One region of the Streptomyces sp. NPDC102467 genome, then DNA from elsewhere that is predicted to be linked to it. Evidence: riboswitches for the same ligand, from Rfam matches in the RefSeq annotation. Region 1 holds a riboswitch; the other holds the start of a gene.
What was found. A riboswitch is a leader RNA that binds a small molecule or an ion and turns the genes downstream of it on or off. The one in region 1 is predicted to bind thiamine pyrophosphate.

Region 1 (7,668 bases):
GCCCGGTCTGTTCGTACGCGATGTCGAAACCGGCCGCCGCCAGTCTGGTGCCCCAGTCGGATCCCAGGTGGGGCACCTGTTCGGCGTGGAGCGAAGTGAGCGCCGTACGGCATCGGGCTTCCAGGCCCGGCCGGTCGGGCACCGCGTCGTCGGGCAGGAAGTAGGGCATCCCGTCCAGCTCGGCGACGGCGAGGAGCCCGCCGGGGCGCAGCGCGGCGAAGATGACGTCCATGGCCGCGGCGGGGTCGTCCAGGTGGTGCAGGGAGGCCGAGGCCCAGACGAGATCCGCGTCGCTGACGCCCGGGAGGCTCTTCCCCGCGTCGGCCCGCACCGGGTGCACGCGCGCGGCGAGGTTCTTGCCGGCGGCGGTCCGGGTCAGCTGTTCCAGCATGGGGGCGGAGCTGTCGACGGCGGTGACCCGGGCGTCGGGGAACTGCCGCAGCAGGGCGAAGGTGCCGGTACCGCTGCCGGCGCCGAGGTCCACGATGTGCCGGACGCCGCCTTCCGACAGGTCCGCGATCTTGCGGTGCACGGAGTCGAGGTAGGGCGCGAACATCTCCGCATCGAGGTCCAGGATCTCGACGAGGTCGTCCGGGGGCTGTTCCATGCCGTGGGCGTGGGCGTGGGAATCACGGTCGTGACCTGCGGATACGTGGTGCGTCATGAGATCAACGGTACGTACGTACGCCCGCAACGCATAATATTTTGCTTATAACGCAAGAAGGTTCCCCTGCCTGAGGCCCGGCGCGCAAAGTCCGGGTCACGACGTGCCGGCGAGCTCGACGAGGTGCCCGGCCGTTCCGGCAGGGTCGACCAGCTGGTGCAGGTGGGCGCCGGGCTGGTGGGCCACACGCCAGCCGCGGTCGCGCGCTTCGGCGGCCAGGTCCTCGTACGGCGGGCCGAACAGGAGGTAGGAGCACGGGTGGTCGTCCCAGCAGTCGGGGACCGGGATGTGCTGCTCGTAGTAGGACAGCGGCAGCATGGGCTGCTCCTCGACGACCGTCCGCCGTACCGCCGGATCGGCGAACATGGGGGCAACGTCCGCCTCGTCCCACCAGTCGGTCCAGCGCGGCAGCCTGCCGTTCACCGCCTTGGGGCGGAGAAACTCCAGCAGTTCGGGCGAGGCGACCGGGGTCGGCCCGGTCCGGGCCGGCAGCGCCGCGTCGACGAAGATCGAGCCGGTCACGCGGCGGTCGAGGCCCGAGCGGATCGCCGGGAGGAACAGGCCCGCGTTGCTGTGCGCCACCAGCACGACGGGGTCGGCGGCGGGGAGCTGCCGCAGATCGTCGCGGACGGCATCGACGACGCCGGGCCAGAACGGCGGCGCCCCCGCGCCGACGTGCACCAGGGACGGCACCCGTACCCGGTATCCCGCCGCGGTCAGCTGCGCGGCCACGGGGTGCCAGGTCGAGGGGCCCACCGACGGACTGTGTACGAGGACGAAGACCGGCTGCATGGGACGAGCGTGCCGACCGGGCCGTGGAAGCCGCGACCGACTTGGCCGACAGCAGAACGGCTCAAACCACCGCTCGCCGCAGCCTGATCGGCGCGTAGACGACGAGCGCGGTGCCGAAAGCGACGTAGTAGCCGAGGTCCGCGCCGTGGAGCGCTTCGGCCACGGGGCCGACGTAGAGGCTCGTGTTCATGAACGGGACAGTGGCGGCGAACGCCGCAAGGAACGCCAACAGGGCGGGCAGGAGCGGCTGTTGACGCCTCTGCTCCTCAGCGAGGTCGAGGGGGGCGCCGCGTCGCGCGCGGGCCCGGGCCAGCCAGTCGACGAGGACGACCGCGACGAAGCCGGGGATCCAGTACCCCACGAACAGGAGGACGTTCTGGAAGCGGGCGGCGGTGTCGGCGGCATGCATCCACAGCACCAGCGGGTACCCGAGGAGCGCGGCGAGTCCGGCGGCGAGCGGGCGTGGCAGGCGGGCGCCGATCACCTGGAGAGCCAGTGAACCGCTGTAGTCGTTCATCGCGTTGCTGCACAGCGCGGCCAGCGCCACGGCGAGGAGCCCGAGGGAGCCGATCACCCCGCCGCCGAGCAGCGTGTCGACGCCCTGCGCGGTCTGGTCGGTGAAGACCGAAGCGCCCCAGAGTCCGAGCGCCTGCACGGCGGTGAAGGAGACGACGACGCCCGCCAGCGTGCACCAGAACATGCGGGCCCGAGAGGTGGCGCGTGGCAGGTAGCGGCTGAAGTCGCTGGCGTACGGCGCCCAGGAGATGGCCAGACTCAGCGCGATGGTGGTCGTCAGGGCGAACGCGCCGAGACGGTCGGCGCCCTGCGCGCTCCCGTGGCCCGCGGGGGTGACGCCGGCGTGCGCCAGACGCAGCGCCAGGGCCCAGAAGGCGACCGCGAGGACGGCCGTCATCCACTTCTGCAGGCGGTGGATCGCCTCATAGCCCAGCGCGCCGAACGCACCCTGGGCGGCCATCATCACCAGTGCCCCCAGCCAGAACGGCCAGCCGCAGAGCCGGGCGAGCGCGTCTCCGCCGAACAGGCCGATGAGCGCGTCCCAGGCGATGGACGACAGCCATTGCAGAACGCCGGGTACCACGACTGCCCGGCCGAACGCCAGCCTCGCCAGGGGCAGTTGGCCCGCCCCGGTGCGGCTGCCCCACGTGCCGAGGTACGCGGTGGGCACGGCGCCGAGCAGGGTACCCAGGACCACGGCGGCCAGCGCGGTGGCGAAGTCCAGGCCCAGAGCGACGCCGACCGTACCGGTGAAGACTCCGCTCATCGTCAGGTTCGGCGCGAACCACACGGTGAAGAGCCGTCCGGCGCCGCCGTACCGGTGGTCCTCCGGGACGGGGGCGATCCCCCGCGCTTCCGGCCGCCAGTCCCCCGGCGCGGCGGGCATCCGCCCGTCGAAGGCGCCCGCGCCGTGCCGCTCGGCGGCTCGCGGGTCCGTGGAAGCGTGCGACATCGACATCGCTGACATCCCTCCGCCAGTGTTAACTGGTTCAGGTTCTACGGGTGTGATCTCAGCCCCGTCGCTGTCGCGGGGCACCCCGTGTCGGGCAGTACCGGTGCGAACAGTAGCCGCTCCGTCGGTGTGCGGTGGCGGCGCCCCCTCGTGCGGGCTCTGCGTGCGGGCTTCCCGCCGCCGCGCATAGGGTCGTGCGATGAAGACCATCGGGTTGATCGGCGGAATGAGCTGGGAGTCGACCGCGGAGTACTACCGGCTGCTGAACGAGCTGACCCGGGAGCGGTTGGGCGGACTGCACTCGGCGCGATGCGTGGTGTACTCCGTGGACTTCGCGGAGATCGAGCGGTTGCAGATCGAGGGCGGCTGGGAGCAGGCCGGTGAGATTCTCGCCGCGGCCGCCAGGTCCCTGGAGGCGGCCGGCGCCGACCTGCTGCTCCTGTGCACCAACACGATGCACAAGGTCGCCGATCAGGTGCAGGCGGCCACGGCCGTCCCCCTGATCCATCTGGCCGACGCGACGGCCGACGCCGTACGCGCGGCCGGTGTCCAGCGGGTCGGCCTGCTCGGCACCGCGTTCACGATGGAGCAGGAGTTCTACCGCGGCCGCCTCGAACAGGGCGGGCTCGACGTGCTCGTCCCCGACGACGCCGGGCGGGCGCTCGTCCACCGGGTGATCTACGAGGAGTTGTGCCTCGGCGAGGTGCTCGACGCGTCACGCGTCGCGTACCAGGACGTCATCGCCCGGCTCGTCGACGCCGGCGCTGAGGGGATCGTCCTGGGCTGTACCGAGATCGAGCTGCTGATCGGTGCCGGGGACAGTCCGGTCCCCGTGTTCCCCACGGCACGGCTGCACGCCGAAGCCGCCGTGCGGGCCGCGTCGGGCGACGGCGCGCCCTGAGCTCCTGTCCTTGAACGGCCCCGGCGGCCCCGGGGCAAAACCCTGTCCGTACGGACGGCCGGTGTCTCCCGGTTCAGGAAGCCGGCTCCCCCAGCTCTTCCGGAGCCGAGGCCCAGCAGGCCTCGATGGCGTCCGTGACGGTGTCGTGCAGGCCGCCCGCAAGCCGGCCCGCGCCCTCGGCGTGCAGCGCGGGGCGCGTGGCGGGGCTCGCGACGACGGCCAGGAAGCCTTCGTCCGGCAACGCCTCCGCGTCCAGGCTCGTCCGGACGAACTGCCGGACCCCGCCGGGCTCACAGCGCCCGGCTCCCCCGAAGTCGACCACGAAAAGCCGCTGCCCGGTGCCTGTCATGCGCGCCAGCAGGCCGCACAGTTCGGTGGCGGCGACGCCGTCGAACTCTCCGACGACCTCGACGACCAGGACGCCCCCGGCTTCCCAACGCGCCGGGAAACTCGCCCGCGCTCGCTCCATCCTCGACCCCTCAGCCCTGCGGGCCGCGCACCTGTCGCAGCCCGTGTGCGGTGCGCCTACCCAGGGCCCGGCGAGGCACGCCTCCCCTTCCTTCGGGCCGGATATCGGTGAACAGCAGCACCAAGAGGCGACAAAAGCGGCTTCCCACGTTTCGTCCGCACCGTGCAGGGGACTTCGTGCGGCGGCGGCTTACGCCCGAGTCCTTCCCGGGAGGGTTCGGCAGTGAGCTCGCCGCCCCGCTCTCCGCCGATCCGGCGGAGAGCGGGGTCCTTCACGGGTTGTTGCGGTGAGCCCACCGCGCCCGTCGCTCGGTGGGCTTGCCGGGCGCGGTACGGGGCAATCGAGCGGCATGAAGGCAGCGACGAAGAGATCTGCCCGGTACGTGGCCGTCGGGCTGGCGACGATCCCTCTCCTGGCGGCGTGCGGCGGGGCCGGCGGCGACGGTCGAACGCCCGCGGACGGTGCCGGGTCTGCGGCTTCGAACCTACGGCTGACCATCACCACGGACAACGGGGTGCGCCTGCGGCCCGCGGACGACGACCAGGTGGGCGTCGACCCGGCGGTGGCCCATCACTGGTCCCGGCAGGGCCGTACCCAGGTCCTGGATCTGTCGTGCAAGGGCCGCGACCATCCGGACCGGGAGTGCCCCCGCATGCCGGAGATCGACGTCCCCGCCGGCACGTCCGTGACGGTCACCGCCCGCAACGCCGGCATCGACGTCGCCGGAGTGAGCGGCCCTCTCGACCTGACCACCGTCAACGGCGATGTGGCGTTGGCCGGTTCGGGCCGGGGCGACGCCACGGTGCGGCTCGTCACCCGCAACGGCTCGGTGCGCGCGACAGCCGTACACGCCGCGGCACTGCGGGCCCGTACGGTCAACGGCGACGTCACACTCGGCTCCGCCACCGCCCCGCGCCGGCTCTCCGCGCGGACCGTCAACGGCTCGGTGGACGTCTCCGTTCCGCACGACTCTCCCGCCTACCGGGTGACCGCGGCCACGGACAACGGCCGTCCGATGATCACGGTCCCGGACGGTGGCGAGAACACCGGCCGGTCCGGCCAGACCGACCGGACCATGGAACTCACCACGGTGAACGGCGACGTGCGGGCCGCCCGCGACTAGGACATCTCCGAAATCTCCGGCTCGGGCCGGGGCCGCAGGCTCAGCACCAGTTCCCGGGGCAGACCGTGCGTGTCGTGCAGATAGTGCAGGTCCTCTTCGTCCAGCGTGCCCTGGAAGCGAGGACGGGCGAGCACCTGCCGCCCCCGCCGGAGCAGCCCGCCGAACCGGCGTTCCTCGTCGAGGAGCACCCTGCGCACCTCGTCCGGGTCCGTGGTCTGACGGAAGTGGTCCAGCGTGTGCGACACCAACTCGGCCGGGAGATCGCCGAGTTGACGCGAGGGGTCGTCACGCCACAGGACCGTCAGGGCGCGGCGCACCAGTCGTCGCAGCACATAGCCGCGGCCCGTGTTGCCCGGCCGCACGCCGTCCCCGATCACCACCACGGCCGAGCGCAGGTGATCGCAGACGAGGCGCAATGACGGTTCGTCGAGGTCCCACAGGCCGGGCACCCGGCGGCGCCACGGGGTGAAGACGTCGCCCTCGAACACCGAGTTCTTGCCCTGGAGCAGTGAGGCCAGCCGCTCCAGGCCGAGCCCGGTGTCGACGTTGCGCTGCGGCAGGGGCACCAGCGATCCGTCGGGAAGGCGGCGGTGCCGCATCATCACGTGGTTCCACACCTCGACCCAGCGGTCGTCGCGGGTGGGCGTCGACTGCGGCGGTGTGTCACCGGTCCAGATGAAGATCTCCGAGTCGGGGCCGCACGGGCCGGTCGGCCCGTTGGACCACCAGTTGTCCTCGACGGTGCGTTCCACCGGAACCCCGTGCCGCTGCCACATCTGCTCGGCGGCCGTGTCCGGGCCCACCTGCTCGTCGCCGCCGAAGACGGTGGCGTGGATCAGGCCAGGATCGACGCCGAACCCTTCGGTGAGCAGCCCGTATCCCCAGTCGAGGCTCTGGGGGCCTTCGTAGTCGCCGAGCGACCAGGTGCCGAGCATCTCGAAGACCGTCAGATGGGTGGGGTCGCCGACCTCCTCCAGGTCGGTGGTCCGCAGACAGCGCTGCACGTTGACCAGCCGCCTCCCCAGCTCGTGCGGCCGGCCCTCCAGGTACGGGGTGAGGGGGTGCATGCCGGACGTGGTGAAGAGGACGGGGTCGCCGGGCGGCGGGAGCAGCGTGGATCCGCTGATGCGGTGGTGGCCGCGCTCCTCGTAGTACTCGACGAACGTTCGGATGACGTCTTCGGTGTTCATGGGGGTGGCTCCTTCGCGACTGCGCGGGGAGGCACCGGACACGGGTCCGCACGATCACCGGAAACCGTACTGAAGGCTGAGGAACTGCCACGGAACCATCGGCGGGCCGTCTCCGGTCGCCGAGGGAAGAATGAAATACGTCAGGCGGCGGCAACCGGCGAGCTGGTCGCTCGCGCGGTTGCGGTGCTGCTTGGGCCGATGACGTTCATACGGACCAGGGTAACGCGGCCCACTCGGGAACACACCTGCTTTATAAGGCGTCTCACAGGGTCAGCGGCGGCCCTTGAGCCGCTCGATCCCCACGACGCCCAGAGCCGCCAGGCCGATCTGGATGGCCAGTTCGATCCAGTCGATGCCCCGGGTGTCGGCGACGTCGAACGCGACGGCGATGGCCGTGCCGATGAGCGCCGCGACGATGCCGACCAGGATCGTCCACAGCACTCCGATGTGCTGGCGGCCTGGGATGACGAGACGTCCGAAAACGCCGATCACGATGCCGATCACGATCGCGGTGAAGATGCCTGAGATCTCCATGTCTGCACGCCTTCCGTTGGCGAGGCAACTCTTCTGCGGAGCGGGACAGGTGAAGTCGGTCAGGTGTCACGTTCCCCGGCCGGAGGCCTTTGCGCTAGGCCTCCGGCCGGAGGACGTCGTCAGACGTTGACGCCGTAGTCCTGGGCGATTCCGCGCAGCCCCGACGCGTAACCCTGGCCGACGGCACGGAACTTCCACTCGTCATTGTTCCGGTACAGCTCGCCGAAGACCATGGCAGTCTCGGTCGAGGCGTCCTCGGAGAGGTCGTAGCGGGCGATCTCCTGGTTGTCGGCCTGGTTCACCACGCGGATGAACGCGTTGCGGACCTGGCCGAAGCTCTGGCCGCGGCTCTCCGCGTCGTGGATGGAGACCGGGAAGACGACCTTGTCGACGTGCGCGGGCACGGCCGCCAGGTTCACCTTGACCGACTCGTCGTCGCCCTCGCCCTCACCGGTGAGGTTGTCGCCGGTGTGCTCGACGGAGCCGTCCGAGCTGGTGAGGTTGTTGTAGAAGACGAAGTCGCGGTC
Region 2 (7,668 bases), on a different contig from region 1:
CGGCCCGGTCCATCACCCCGTACTCGATGCGTGACAACCGGACGCTGCTGCGCAAGCTGAGAACCGTCGGGCGGATGGAGCCCCTCATCGAGCGTCAGGAGTACGCGCTCGGCACCGCATGTGCCGCATTCCCGCTCACCATCGGTTCGGCCGCGGCAACTCTGGCCATTTCTCTCCCTTCCCATCAGGCCGAGAAACTGCTACCCGCCGCACGCCGGTTGCAGGACGAGATCGGCAGCCTCGTAGGGACACTCGCCTTCTCTATCAGCATCTGAAAACTCACTCCTTGTGATCCCCTGTGTACGTTGAGCAAGATGCCAGCAGTGTCAGGAAGGTCATTCCTGGCCAATCGACGGCAAGTTGACGGGGTAGGCGATGCGCGAGTCGGTACAAGCAGTTCAGGCAGAGATCATGATGAGCTTCCTCGTCTCTGAGGAGCTCTCGTTCCGTATCCCGGTGGAGCTCCGGTACGAGGCCGGGGATCCGTACGCGGTGCAGCTCACGTTTCATCTCCCCGGCGACGCGCCTGTGACCTGGGCGTTCGGCCGGGAGCTCCTCGTCGACGGGGTCAACGGCGCCACGGGCGACGGTGATGTTCGGATCTCCCCCGTGGAGCGCGCGGACGGCGGCGGCGCCGGCGAGATGCCGGGCGAGGTGCACATCCGGCTGCAAGTGGGTGCCGATCAGGCGCTGTTCCGGGCCGGGGTGGCGCCCCTCATCGCCTTCCTCGACCGCACGGACAAGCTCGTACCGCTCGGCCAGGAGCAGGCCCTGGCCGACTACGAGGCCGAACTCGACGAGGCCCTGGACCGGATCCTCGGCGAGGAGCAGAACGCCGGCTGACCGCCGTACGGGCCAGGCAGGGCAGTTGACGTAACGCTTCAGCAGCGCGGTGCACCCGAGCCGTTCCGCGCCGCTCAGCGCTTGCGTCGCCGCCCCCTGCCACCGCGCCCCGGCGCGGCCTGTGACGGTTCGTGGGAGCCCGGCCGGTCCGCGGAGACCACCAGCGCGGCAAGAGCGGTGGTCACCGGTACCGAGGCCACCAAGCCGATCGAGCCGACCAGCGTGCGCACGATCTCCTCCGCCACCAGCTCGCTGTTGGCGACGTCTCCGACGCTGCTCTGCGCGATCGAGAAGAGCAGCAGCAGGGGCAGCGCCGCGCCCGCGTACGCGAGGACCAGGGTGTTGACGACGGACGCGATGTGGTCGCGGCCGATCCGGATGCCCGCCCGGTACAGGCCGCGCCAGCCCATCGTCGGATTGGCCGCGTGCAGCTCCCACACGGCCGACGTCTGCGTCACCGTCACGTCGTCCAGGACGCCGAGCGAGCCGATGATGACGCCGGCGAGCAGCAGGCCGCTCATGTCGATGTGCGGGTACAGGCCGTGGATCAGGCCGGTGTTGTCGTCCGTGTTGCCCGTCAGCGCCGCCCAGCCGATGAACAGCGAGCCCAACAGGCCGATCAGCAGCAGCGATACGAGGGTGCCGAGGACGGCGACCGAGGTCCGGGCCGACAGGCCGTGACACATGTACAGCGCGATCAGCATGATCGCGCTCGCTCCGACGACCGCCACCACCAGGGGGTTCGAGCCCTGAAGGATCGCCGGGAGGATGAAGAACGTCAGCACCATGAAGCTGACCGCGAGCGCGACCAGCGCCATGACGCCCCGCAGGCGGCCCACCACGACCACGGCCACGGCGAAGATCCCGGCGAGCAGCGCCATAGGGAACTTGCGGTTCACGTCGGTGACCGAATACTGCAGATTCTCCGGGGCGTCGGGCGCGTAGGCGACGATCACCTCCTGGCCCTCGTGCAGCTGCCGGGGGGAGTCCGGCTGGACGATCTCTGTGAACGTGCGGCCCTTGTCCTTGCCGGTGTCGACCCTGATGGACGCTTTGCCGCAGGTGCCGGTGGCTTGTTGCTGTGCGGACGAGCCCTCGGCCGTGGAGGTGTCGCCGGTCGGGGTGTCGCCGGAGGCGTTCACGGACTTGCAGTCGACCTTCTCGACCCGGGTGACCGTGGCCTGCTGGGTCTGGCGGTCGAAGCCGACTCCGGTGCGTTCGTGCGCCGGTGCGCCTCCCGGCCACAGCACCGCGAGACCGACGACGACCGCGACGGAGAACGGCACCAGGATCGCCGCGATGACCTTGCGCAGGTGCTGGGAGACGGGCGCGGCGGGGCCGTGGTTGTGGGAATGGCCGTGTCCGTGGTCGCCGCCCCCTGCGCCCGACGGGTCCGGTCCGTGCGGTGGTTGGGGCGGCGTAGGCGGAGGCTGTTGCGTGGTGGTCACCGCCCGATCATCGCAAGAACGGCAGGGGCCCTCTGTTCAACGCGTCCGAAGGGACGCTAGCGTGGAGGCACCTTTGCAAACGCGGGAGCTCGGAGCACCGGGCTGAGAGGGCGCTGACCTTCGTCCCAGCGTGTTTCACGTGAAACAGCGTGGAGCACCGACGACGAATATCGCTGCGTCGACCGCCGAACCTGTTACCGGGTAATGCCGGCGTAGGGAGTAGGTCTACATGACCACAACGGACGCACGCACGCCTGCCTCCAGCGGCTCTGAGCCGGAGGCCGGGAAGTCCACCGGATGGCACAAGGGGTATGTCCAGGGCTCGCGCCCCGACCTCCAGGTGCCGGTCCGCCAGGTGCACCTCACCAACGGCCAGGCCGTCACGCTGTACGACACCTCAGGTCCGTACACCGATCCGACCATCGACACCGATGTCCGCCGGGGCCTTGCGCCCCTCCGTGAGAACTGGATCATCGCCCGCGGCGACACAGAGGAGTACGCGGGCCGGCCCGCCCGCCCCGAGGACGACGGGATCAAGCACACTTCGCCGCGCGGCGGACTGCGCAACCTCGACGCGGTCTTCCCGGGCCGCCCGCGCCAGCCGCGACGCGGTAGGAGCGGCGAGCCCGTGACGCAACTCGCGTACGCCAGGCGGGGCGAGATCACCCCGGAGATGGAGTACGTGGCCATTCGGGAGAACGTGGCGCCTGAGGTCGTACGCGAGGAGATCGCTGCGGGCCGCGCGGTCCTGCCCGCCAACGTGAACCACCCGGAGATCGAGCCAATGATCATTGGCAAGCGGTTCCTGGTGAAGGTCAACGCCAACATCGGCAACTCAGCGGTCACTTCGTCCATCGAGGAAGAGGTGGACAAGATGACGTGGGCGACCCGCTGGGGCGCCGACACGGTCATGGATCTCTCCACCGGCCGCAACATCCACACCACGCGGGAGTGGGTCCTGCGCAACTCCCCCGTCCCCATCGGCACCGTGCCGCTCTACCAGGCCCTCGAAAAGGTCGACGGCAGGGCCGAGGAACTGACCTGGGAGATCTACAAGGACACGGTCGTCGAACAGGCCGAGCAGGGCGTGGACTACATGACCGTCCACGCCGGGGTCCGCCTCCCGTACGTCCCGCTGACCGCCGACCGCAAGACCGGCATCGTCTCGCGCGGCGGCTCGATCATGGCCGCGTGGTGCCTCGCGCACCACAAGGAGAGCTTCCTCTACGAGCACTTCGAGGAGCTGTGCGAGATCCTCGCGGCGTACGACGTCACGTACTCGCTCGGCGACGGACTGCGCCCCGGTTCCATCGCGGACGCCAACGACGAGGCGCAGTTCGCGGAGCTCAGGACGCTCGGCGAGCTCAACTCCATCGCCAAGCGGCACGGCGTCCAGACGATGATCGAGGGGCCGGGCCATGTCCCGATGCACAAGATCAAGGAAAACATCGACCTCCAGCAGGAGATCTGCGAGGAGGCACCGTTCTACACGCTCGGCCCGCTGACCACGGACGTCGCTCCCGCGTACGACCACATCACGTCCGGGATCGGCGCCGCGATGATCGCCTGGTGGGGCACGGCGATGCTCTGCTACGTCACGCCCAAGGAGCACCTGGGCCTGCCCAACCGCGACGACGTGAAGACCGGCGTCATCACGTACAAGATCGCGGCCCACGCGGCGGACCTCGCGAAGGGGCACCCCGGCGCGCAGGACTGGGACGACGCGCTCTCCGACGCCCGCTTCGAATTCCGCTGGGAGGACCAGTTCAATCTGGCCCTCGACCCGGACACGGCACGGGAGTTCCACGACGAGACGCTCCCCGCCGAACCGGCGAAGACCGCGCACTTCTGCTCGATGTGCGGTCCGAAGTTCTGCTCCATGAAGATCTCGCACGACATCCGGCGTGAGCACGGCGCGACGAAGGACGAGGTCGAGGCGGGCATGGAGCAGATCGGCGTCACGGCGGCTGCGGGAGCGTCGGCCGAGGAGGTCGCTGCGGGGATGCTGCAGAAGTCGAAGGAGTTCGCGGCTAGCGGTAACCGAGTCTATTTGCCCATGGCCGACTGAGACGGGCGACGGAAGGCCACCGAGTGGGCCCCGCTCGTAGGAGCGCGGGCCCGCTCCGTGTTGGAGTCCTGCGTCAAAAGGCCGGTGCACCCAGATGTGACGGCCGGTATAAAGATCCTCACCGGAGCCGTCTCGGGAGGCGGTTGCCAGATTCAATCGACAAGGGGTGGGGATCAAAGGTGTTGTTGAGAAGAATATGCAGATGGGTGACGGTGGCGGGGGCAGCGGCCGCGCTCAGCCTTGTTGGGACGACAGCCTCGCACGCTGCTGATCAACTCGAGGTCCGGTATGCGGGAAGCGTGTCGGAGGACTTGGGCACCCTGCAGATCAGCGCTCGATCCGGAGCTGACATCAAGAAGATCACGGCTCATCTGATCTCGTACACAACGAAGGCTGAGGTGGCCGAAGTCGGGTCGAAGGATTTCCGGCTTTTCTCCGGGACGGCCCAGGATGGCGTATGGCGCACGAAAAGGCCGCTGAAGCTGCCCGAGCTCGGCAGCTATCGCATCGACGTGGACGTGACGGACGTCAACGGCGATCATGTGCATCAGCAGTCAGCCGGAGACCTTGCCTATTACGTTGTCGCACAGTTCGGCAAGCTGAGCGTCGACCGCACATCGATCGACCGCGAGCATCGCGAGGTGCAGGTCGAGGGGACGTTGTATGGACGGTGGCCTACGCGTGAAGTGAAGCCCTTGGCGGCACGCCAGGTCGACATCGATGTCGACTACTGGACTCAGATCACCGTTCCTACCGAGGAGAACGGTCACTTCAGCACCTCGGTCCGACTGGACAATGCCGCCCCGATTCAGGCCGTCTCCCGGGCGGGCGGTGGCGCTCCTAGCGTGCTGTACGGGGAGTCGGAGCCCGTACAGATCGGCGTCGACCAGGTTCCCACTCGTTTCATAGCGACGGTCAGTAAAACCGACATCGATTTCAACCAGTCCGTCACGCTGAACGTCAAAGTCGAGCAGAAGACTGGCGACGGATGGGTACCGCTGGCGGGACGGTCCGGCGGTGTCCTCTTCGGCCCCAATGACTCCGCGACAGATGGTGTGGGGCAGTTCACCAGCGCCGACGACGGCACGTTCACCATGGAATACACGCCCTGGCAGGGCGGCTACTTCCAGATGGCGCTGAACACCGACGACGACCCGTTCCTCCAGGCCTCGACAGGCACCAGCGCCGTCGTGCATGTGCACAGGGCTTCGAAGTTCACGGCCTTCACCGCCAGTCGCTCGGACACGGGTCAGGTTCACACCGAGGGACTCATCGATTTCCCCGACGGGTGGAGCCCGGCCACGATCCTTGTTGATATTCAGTATTCGCCCGACGGCTCCGAGTGGACGACCGTTGCCACGGACGAGGCCTTCTGGGGAGGCAGCGGCTACGAATTCGCAGCGGATATCGACCGGAGTACGGCTGGCTCGTACCGAGCCGTCTTCGCCGAAGACACCAACTTCCAGTCGGCGACATCGCAGAGCGTGTCCGTTGAGGCCTCCTCGTAGGGACGCCGCATTGCGACAGCACCTTGGCAGTACACGCAAGTGCAGGTCGGCAGCTCTGGAGTGCTGCTCTGCTCCATGAAGATCTCGCACGACATCCGGCGTGAGACGGCGCGACGAAGGACGAGGTCGAGGCGGGCATGGAGCAGAAGTCGAAGGAGTTCGCCGAGGCGGGCAACCGCGTCTGTCTGCCGCTCGCCGACTGACCGGCGTACGCGCCTGACCCAAGGCTCGGGGCCCCTGCAGTCCGCCCCGAGCCGAGGTCACGGCCCTGTGCCCCGCCGAGCGTCAGTCGGGCTGGTGCTCGGGGCCACCGAAGTCCGGGCTCGTGAAGTCCGGGCTGGAGAAGCCGGCGCGCTGTCCCGTGGCGGTACCGCCGCCGTCGGGGCTGCTGAACCCCGGCCTGTTGTAGCCGAGGTGGGGCATGCGGCCGCCGGAGCCGCCCCTTCGGCCGCCGAGTGGGCTCCCGCCCCCTGGCGGGCCCGCCAGGGCGTCCCGCAGGAACGGCTGGATGCCGCGCTCGAGGAGCACATCGCCCCAGGCGTCTCTGGCCCGCGCGACCTCCTCGTTGGCCTCGCCGTGGGCGCTTGCCTGGAGCGAGGTCGAGCCGTTGCGCAGAGCCGTCAGGAGCAGGCAGACCGCCGCGACGAGGATGAGTGCCGCGGCGAGCGCACCGAAGACCCAGCCGACCGACAGCAGGGTGTCGGCGAAGTCCGGTGGCGGGTTGAGCATCTTCAGGATGAAGCCGACCAGCAGGAAGATCGCGGCCGCGGTCCCGGCGAGGACCGGGGCGAGCACGACGGCGACCGCGGCGACACCGGGTCCCGTGGTCTCCGCGACCTCGCCCACGGCGGCGGCGAAGCCCATGGAACTGCCGCCGCCGGACTCGGCCGGGCCGGCGGTGCCTCCTTCACGTAGCGGACGGACGGGCCGCGGGGCGGTACGCAGTTCCTCGCGGACCTTGACGTAGTGCTCGTATTCCGTGGCGGCCGCCGTATTGATCAACGCGGCGGCGCCGAGCGCCATGGTGCGCAGTTGTTCGGGGTTGAGCCGCTGGCCCACTGTGGCGAGATCAGGTTGGTTCGGTGCGGTACGCAGCGCTTCATCGAGGACCCGCTCGAACTCGGGGCGGTCCTCGTTCAGCAAATGCGGAGCGCTGTTCATGTGCATCCCCCGATGCTCCGTAGGGCTTGGTGGCTCGCATGGTTACGAGCCGTCGGGCAGAAACGGAGGGGAGCCTGCTACGGATAAGCCGATGGTAGAGCGGTCACGGCACGCGGTGACAGGGGGTTTCCGGAAATTGCCCCTGCGCCCTGTCGGATCCTCCGCTTACCCCGCCTGCCCGATGAACTGTCAGGTATCCATGGGGAGTTGCTGGACCAGCAGTTTTCCGGCCATGGTCACTCCGCCGTCCATGGCGATGGCCAGACCGCCCGCGTACACATGAGGCCCCTCGACGACGGGCCCGCTGTCCTCGCCGTCGGCGTCCTCGGTGCCGACATCGCCCAGCAGGTACGGGATCGGGCTGTGGCCGTGCACGACGCGCGAGCCCCCGTAGGCGCCGAGGAGTTCGCGTACGGCTCCGGGGCCCGACTCCTCGTCCCGGAACGCGAAGCGCTTGGTCAGCTTGCGGAACAGATCCCAGCACTCGTCCGCGTCGTTGCGCGTGAGCGTCTCGCGGATCGTGTCGTTGACCGCCTCGATGGAGTCGCCGTAGTCGAGGTAGGCCGTGGTGTCGGAGTGCATGAGCAGGTGGTCGTCCTCGATCTCGATCGCGTCGAGCCGGGACATCCACTGCAGATGT

Region 2: it holds a riboswitch for thiamine pyrophosphate, as region 1 does, so the genes downstream of both, thiC (phosphomethylpyrimidine synthase ThiC) here and ACIREE_RS25525 (purine-cytosine permease family protein) in region 1, are expected to answer to the same signal.

Annotation. Positions count from the first base shown of each region.
Region 1 is NZ_JBIWKA010000012.1:133,634-141,301, reverse strand. It holds gene ACIREE_RS25535 (class I SAM-dependent methyltransferase) at 1-664, opposite strand, end outside; gene ACIREE_RS25530 (alpha/beta hydrolase) at 761-1,456, opposite strand; gene ACIREE_RS25525 (purine-cytosine permease family protein) at 1,518-2,930, opposite strand; TPP riboswitch at 2,922-3,022, opposite strand; gene ACIREE_RS25520 (aspartate/glutamate racemase family protein) at 3,124-3,825, shown strand; gene ACIREE_RS25515 (hypothetical protein) at 3,899-4,294, opposite strand; gene ACIREE_RS25510 (DUF4097 family beta strand repeat-containing protein) at 4,644-5,417, shown strand; gene ACIREE_RS25505 (alanine--tRNA ligase-related protein) at 5,414-6,607, opposite strand; gene ACIREE_RS25500 (GlsB/YeaQ/YmgE family stress response membrane protein) at 6,878-7,141, opposite strand; gene ACIREE_RS25495 (TerD family protein) at 7,261-7,668, opposite strand, start outside.
Region 2 is NZ_JBIWKA010000008.1:226,512-234,179, reverse strand. It holds gene ACIREE_RS18740 (IclR family transcriptional regulator) at 1-275, shown strand, start outside; gene ACIREE_RS18735 (SsgA family sporulation/cell division regulator) at 376-843, shown strand; gene ACIREE_RS18730 (YibE/F family protein) at 918-2,291, opposite strand; TPP riboswitch at 2,363-2,527, shown strand; gene thiC (phosphomethylpyrimidine synthase ThiC) at 2,521-4,359, shown strand; gene ACIREE_RS18720 (hypothetical protein) at 4,659-5,867, shown strand; gene ACIREE_RS18715 (hypothetical protein) at 6,153-7,034, opposite strand; gene ACIREE_RS18710 (metallophosphoesterase) at 7,218-7,668, opposite strand, start outside.